Regions from separate parts of the Streptomyces sp. NPDC044571 genome, predicted to be linked through region 1. Evidence: predicted binding sites of a transcription regulator. Region 1 holds the regulator's gene; the other holds the start of a gene.

Region 1 (3,212 bases):
CGGATGTCGATCTCCTCCATGCCGTCCAGGGTCTCCAGCGGGCACTTCGTGCCCAGGGCCGCAGCCGTCATCGGGATCGTCACCGTGCAGTGCAGGTCGTCCCCGCGCCGCTGGAAGACCGGGTGCGGGAGCTCGTGGATCTCCACGTACAGGTCGCCGGCGGGGCCGCCGCCCGGGCCGACCTCGCCCTCGCCCGCGAGCTGGATCCGGGTGCCGTTCTCGACACCGGCCGGGATCTTGACCGTGAGGCTGCGGCGGGAGCGGACCCGGCCGTCGCCCGCACACTCGGGGCACGGGGTCGGGACCACGGTGCCGAAGCCCTGGCACTGCGGGCAGGGGCGCGAGGTCATGACCTGGCCCAGGAAGGACCGAGTGACCTGCGACACCTCACCACGACCACGGCACATGTCACACGTCTGCGCCGAGGTGCCGGGGGCCGCGCCCTCGCCGGAGCAGGTGGTGCACACGACGGCCGTGTCGACCTGGATGTCCTTGGTCGTCCCGAAGGCCGCCTCGTCCAGCTCCAGGTCGAGGCGGATCATGGCGTCCTGGCCGCGGCGGGTCCGCGAGCGCGGGCCGCGCTGCGAGGCCTGGCCGAAGAAGGCGTCCATGATGTCGGAGAAGTTGCCGAAGCCTCCGGCCCCGAACCCGCCCGCGCCGCCGCCACCGCCCGAGGAGGACAGCGGGTCGCCACCGAGGTCGTAGACCTGCTTCTTCTGCGGGTCCGAGAGGACCTCGTAAGCCGCGTTGATCTCCTTGAAGCGCTCCTGCGTCTTCGGGTCCGGATTCACGTCCGGGTGGAGTTCGCGGGCAAGACGGCGGAAGGCCTTCTTGATCTCGTCCTGGGATGCGTCGCGGCGCACGCCGAGAACGGCGTAGTAGTCCGTGGCCACTTACGACTCCGCCAGGATCTGTCCGACGTAACGTGCCACTGCGCGTACCGCTCCCATCGTTCCGGGGTAGTCCATGCGGGTCGGTCCGACCACGCCCATTTTGGCGACAGTTTCGCCGCCCGAACCGTAGCCGACGGAGACGACGGACGTGGAGTTCAGCCCCTCGTAGGCGTTCTCGTGCCCGATCCGTACGGCCATCCCCGACTCGTTGGCCTCGCCCAGCAGCTTGAGGAGCACGACCTGCTCCTCCAGCGCTTCGAGCACCGGCCTGATCGTCAGGGGAAAATCGTGTCCGAAGCGGGTGAGATTGGCGGTGCCGCCGATCATCAGCCGCTCCTCGGCCTCCTCGACCAGGGTCTCCAGCAGGGTCGCGAGCACCGTCGAGACCGTGCCGCGGTCCTCAAGCTCGAAGGACTCCGGGAGGTCCTGTACGAGCTGCGGCACGTCGGTGAACCGGCGGCCGACGACCCGGCTGTTGAGCCGCGCCCGCAGGTCCGCGAGCGAGGTCTCGCCGAAGGGGGCCTGGCAGTCGACGAGCCGCTGCTCGACCCGGCCGGTGTCCGTGATCAGGACCAGCATCAGCCGGGCCGGCGCCAGCGAGAGCAGTTCCACGTGCCGGACGGTGGACCGGGTCAGGCTCGGGTACTGGACGATGGCGACCTGCCGCGTGAGCTGCGCCAGCAGCCGTACGGTGCGCCCCACGACGTCGTCGAGGTCGACGGCCCCGTCGAGGAAGTTCTGGATGGCCCGGCGCTCCGGCGTCGACAGCGGCTTGACCCCCGCCAGCTTGTCGACGAAGAGGCGGTAGCCCTTGTCGGTGGGGATCCGGCCGGCGCTGGTGTGGGGCTGGGCGATGTAGCCCTCCTCCTCCAGCACGGCCATGTCGTTGCGCACGGTGGCGGGCGACACGCCCAGCCGGTGCCGCTCGGTGAGCGCCTTGGAGCCGACCGGCTCCTCCGTCCCGACGTAGTCCTGGACGATGGCGCGCAGCACCTCAAGTCTGCGTTCGCTGAGCATGGCGCACACCTCCAGTGGTCGTCGTCGCTGCTGCCGGCTGGCACTCGCATCGTTCGAGTGCCAGCGATCCCCCGGCCAGTGTACGGCCGGGCGGTACACCCCCGGCAAGGGCGGCCCGCCAGGGTAGCGTCGCGGCATGGAACTGCGATGGGAAGAGGCCGGCTGGGAGCGCTTGACCGGACGGACCGGGCGGCGGCGGCTTCCGGTGTGGGACTGCACGGCGGGGCTGGTGGTGGGCAACGAATCCGTGCTCCTGATCGACCCCGGTTCCTCCGTGCGCGAGGGCGCGCAGCTGCGGGCCGAGGCGGAGCGGCTGACGGGTCGGCGCGTGACCCATATCGCATTCACCCACGGACATTTCGATCACGTCCTGGGCGCCTCCTCCTTCGCCGGGGCCGAGGTCTACGGGGCGGTCGGGCTGGACTCCGCGCTGTCGGCGGGCCGCGCGGAACTGCGGGAGGACGCGGTCCGGCACGGGCTGGCGGAGGCCGACGCGACCGAGGCGGTGGACGTGCTGGTGCTGCCGAAGCACCTGGTGTCGGGCGAGTGGACGCTGGAGCTGGGCGGCTTGCAGGTGCTGCTGGCCAATGTGGGGCCCGGGCACACCCGCTACGACCTGGCGGTCTGCGTGCCGGGCGAGCGCGAAGTGGTCTTCTGCGGGGACCTGGTGGAGGAGTCGGGTGCACCGCAGGCGGGCCGTGACGCCGTGCCCGCGCAGTGGCCGGCGGCGATCGACCGGCTGCTGTCGCTGGGCGGGGAGGACGCACTGTACGTGCCGGGTCACGGAGCGGTGGTCTCCGCCGCCTTCGTCCGTGCGCAACGCGACACACTCCGGGGGCTGTTCGGCGTGTCGGACGGCTGAGCGCGGGGGCTCTTCTACTGTCGGCCGGATGCGTGAGTACTCCCCCGACCTGACCCCGCAGTGGAAGCGCGCCAAGGCCGTGCCCGAGGTGCCGGCCGAGCCCGGCCTGGTGGTCGAGGCGGCGGACACGGACTTCTGCGGCGCGGTGGTGGCCTGCGAGGCCGGCACGGTGACCCTGGAGGACCGCTTCGGCAAGCGGCGGGTGTTCCCGTTGGCGCCCCGGGGGTTCCTGCTGGAGGGCGCGGTGGTGACGCTGACCCGTCCGGTGCGGGCGCCGAAGGGTCCCGGGCGGACCGCGTCGGGCTCGGTGGCGGTGCCGGGGGCGCGGGCGCGGGTGGCCCGGGCCGGGCGGATCTACGTCGAGGGGCGGCACGACGCGGAGCTCGTGGAGCGGGTCTGGGGCGACGACCTGCGGATCGAGGGCGTGGTGGTGGAGTACC
Region 2 (3,212 bases), on a different contig from region 1:
CAAGTCGCTCGCCATCGGCAACCCGGCCGACGGCCCGTACGTCCTGGACATCGCGCGCCGCACCGGCGGTTACGTGGAGGACGTCAACGACGAGCAGGTCGTCGAGGCCATCAAGATCCTCGCGCAGACCGAGGGCATCTTCGCCGAGACCGCGGGCGGCGTGACCGTCGGCGTGACGAAGAAGCTCATCGAGAACGGGCTGCTCGACCCGGCCCTGACCACCGTGGTCCTGAACACCGGTGACGGCCTCAAGACCCTGGAGGCGGTGGCCGCGGACAGCGGGCAGACCGCCACCATCCGCCCCAGCCTGGACGCGTTCCGCGCCGCCGGCCTGGCCTGACCATCCCCCGCCGTTCCCGGAAAGGCAGTAGCGCCATGAGCGTCAACGTCCGCATCCCCACCATCCTGCGCACCTACACCGCCGGCCAGGCCGAGGTCCCCGCCGAGGGCGCCACCCTGGCCGAGGTCATCGAGTCGCTGGAGAAGAACCACCCGGGCATCGGGGCGCGCATCCTGGACGACCAGGGCAAGCTGCGCCGCTTCGTGAACGTGTATGTCAACGACGACGACGTGCGCTTCGAGGGTGGTCTGCAGGCCGTCACGCCGGACGGTGCCGGGGTCTCGATCATCCCCGCCGTGGCCGGCGGCTGCTGACACGCGCAACCGTAATTACCCCCTCCGTTAATAAGCGGAGGGGGTAATTCTGCTTGATTGGGCGCGGTAGAGTTGGGGAAGTCCCCTCCGCTGTTCTTGCCCGCCGCATATGAGCGGGTCGCGTGAGGGTTGACATTGAGTCAATATGCATGCGCGGTATGGGGCTTTGGCGAGATTTGTCGGGCCCGAGTTGCCCCGGTAGATGCCAAATTTTCACTCTATTTCAATGTATCCGCGTGACCAGATTTCTCGTCGGATTGACCTGTTGCTCACAGCACCGGTGCAGATACATTCAGCCGCGGTCGAGGCGTTCCGGCGCAAGTTCTGACCCGGGACCGCGAAGTGCGGTCCTGCGCAAGGGCCAGTAATAGGGGAGTTAGGCATGGCTCAGGGCACCGTCAAGTGGTTCAACGCGGAGAAGGGCTACGGCTTCATCGCGGTCGACGGTGGTGCGGATGTGTTCGTCCACTACAGCGCCATCCAGATGGACGGGTACCGCACCCTTGAAGAGGGTCAGCGGGTCGAGTTCGAGATCTCGCAGGGCCAGAAGGGTCCGCAGGCGGACATGGTCAAGCTCGCCGTCTAGTCCCGGCGCGATCGACCACCGACGCATACGCAGGAGGGCCCGCATCCCCCGACCGGGATGCGGGCCCTTCTGCGTGCCCGCGTGCGGGTCCGCGTTGGCGTGAGCCGCTTGCACTCTCGGGGGTCGAGTGCTAATCATTGGCGTTAGCACTCTCGTGCTGAGAGTGCTACCACACAGGACCGGGTCGGTGAGGCCCGCAGGGTCCGGCGGGAAGGAACCGCCGGGCACGCAGGCCGTCCGTCGCGGGCGCGGGCGCGGTCCGGAGCAATCCAACCCTCCCCTCGCGTCTCGTGGCGCAGGGGGAACCCCAGTCCTGGAGGACCACTTCAGATGGCCAAGATCATTGCGTTCGACGAGGAGGCCCGGCGCGGTCTCGAGCGCGGGATGAACCAGCTCGCCGACGCCGTCAAGGTCACCCTTGGCCCCAAGGGTCGCAACGTCGTCCTTGAGAAGAAGTGGGGCGCCCCCACGATCACCAACGATGGTGTCTCCATCGCCAAGGAGATCGAGCTCGAGGACCCGTACGAGAAGATCGGCGCCGAGCTGGTCAAGGAAGTCGCCAAGAAGACGGACGACGTCGCCGGCGACGGTACGACCACCGCGACCGTGCTGGCCCAGGCGCTCGTCCGCGAGGGCCTGCGCAACGTCGCCGCCGGCGCCAACCCGATGGCCCTCAAGCGTGGCATCGAGAAGGCCGTCGAGGCCGTCTCCGGCGCCCTGCTGGAGCAGGCGAAGGATGTCGAGACCAAGGAGCAGATCGCTTCCACGGCCTCCATCTCCGCCGCTGACACCCAGATCGGCGAGCTCATCGCCGAGGCCATGGACAAGGTCGGCAAGGAAGGCGTCATCACCGTCGAGGAGTCCCAGACCTTCGGTCTGGAGCTGGAGCTCACCGAGGGTATGCGCTTCGACAAGGGCTACATCTCGGCGTACTTCGCCACCGACATGGAGCGTATGGAGGCGTCGCTCGACGACCCGTACATCCTGATCGTCAACTCCAAGGTCGGCAACGTGAAGGACCTCCTTCCGCTGCTGGAGAAGGTCATGCAGTCCGGCAAGCCGCTGCTGATCATCGCCGAGGACGTCGAGGGCGAGGCCCTGTCGACCCTGGTCGTCAACAAGATCCGCGGCACCTTCAAGTCCGTCGCCGTCAAGGCCCCGGGCTTCGGCGACCGCCGCAAGGCCATGCTCGGCGACATCGCCATCCTCACCGGCGGCACGGTCATCTCCGAGGAGGTCGGCCTCAAGCTGGAGAACGCGGGCCTCGACCTGCTCGGCCGCGCCCGCAAGGTCGTCATCACCAAGGACGAGACCACGATCGTCGACGGTGCCGGTGACAGCGACCAGGTCCAGGGTCGCGTCAACCAGATCCGCGCCGAGATCGAGAACTCCGACTCGGACTACGACCGCGAGAAGCTCCAGGAGCGCCTCGCGAAGCTGGCCGGCGGCGTGGCCGTCATCAAGGCCGGTGCCGCGACCGAGGTCGAGCTCAAGGAGCGCAAGCACCGCATCGAGGACGCCGTGCGCAACGCGAAGGCGGCCGTCGAGGAGGGCATCGTCGCCGGTGGTGGCGTGGCCCTGCTCCAGGCCTCCGCGGTCTTCGAGAAGCTGGAGCTGGAGGGTGACGAGGCGACCGGTGCCAACGCCGTGAAGCTCGCCCTGGAGGCCCCGCTCAAGCAGATCGCCGTCAACGGCGGTCTTGAGGGCGGCGTCGTCGTCGAGAAGGTGCGCAACCTGCCCGTCGGCCACGGCCTGAACGCCGCGACCGGCGAGTACGTCGACATGATCGCCGAGGGCATCATCGACCCGGCGAAGGTCACGCGCTCCGCGCTGCAGAACGCCGCGTCGATCGCCGCGCTGTTCCTGACCACCGAGGCCGTCATCGCCGACAAGCCGGAGAAGGCCACCGCCGCTCCGGGCGGCATGCCGGGCGGTGACATGGACTTCTGATCGGCCCCTGGCTGATCGGCTG

What was found. The regulator HrcA, encoded in region 1, represses chaperone genes, less so after heat shock. The targets are predictions, from matches to a motif close to TTNGCACTCNGNNNNNCNGAGTGCNAA.
Region 2: the regulator HrcA is predicted to act here: its motif matches at 1,348-1,374, upstream of groL (chaperonin GroEL).

Annotation. Positions count from the first base shown of each region.
Region 1 is NZ_JBEZBN010000009.1:30,582-33,793, reverse strand. It holds gene dnaJ (molecular chaperone DnaJ) at 1-893, opposite strand, end outside; gene hrcA (heat-inducible transcriptional repressor HrcA) at 894-1,910, opposite strand; gene AB0B01_RS07020 (MBL fold metallo-hydrolase) at 2,047-2,772, shown strand; gene AB0B01_RS07015 (DUF3097 domain-containing protein) at 2,801-3,212, shown strand, end outside.
Region 2 is NZ_JBEZBN010000011.1:15,512-18,723, forward strand. It holds gene thrC (threonine synthase) at 1-340, shown strand, start outside; gene AB0B01_RS08225 (MoaD/ThiS family protein) at 376-654, shown strand; gene AB0B01_RS08230 (cold-shock protein) at 1,037-1,240, shown strand; gene groL (chaperonin GroEL) at 1,571-3,190, shown strand.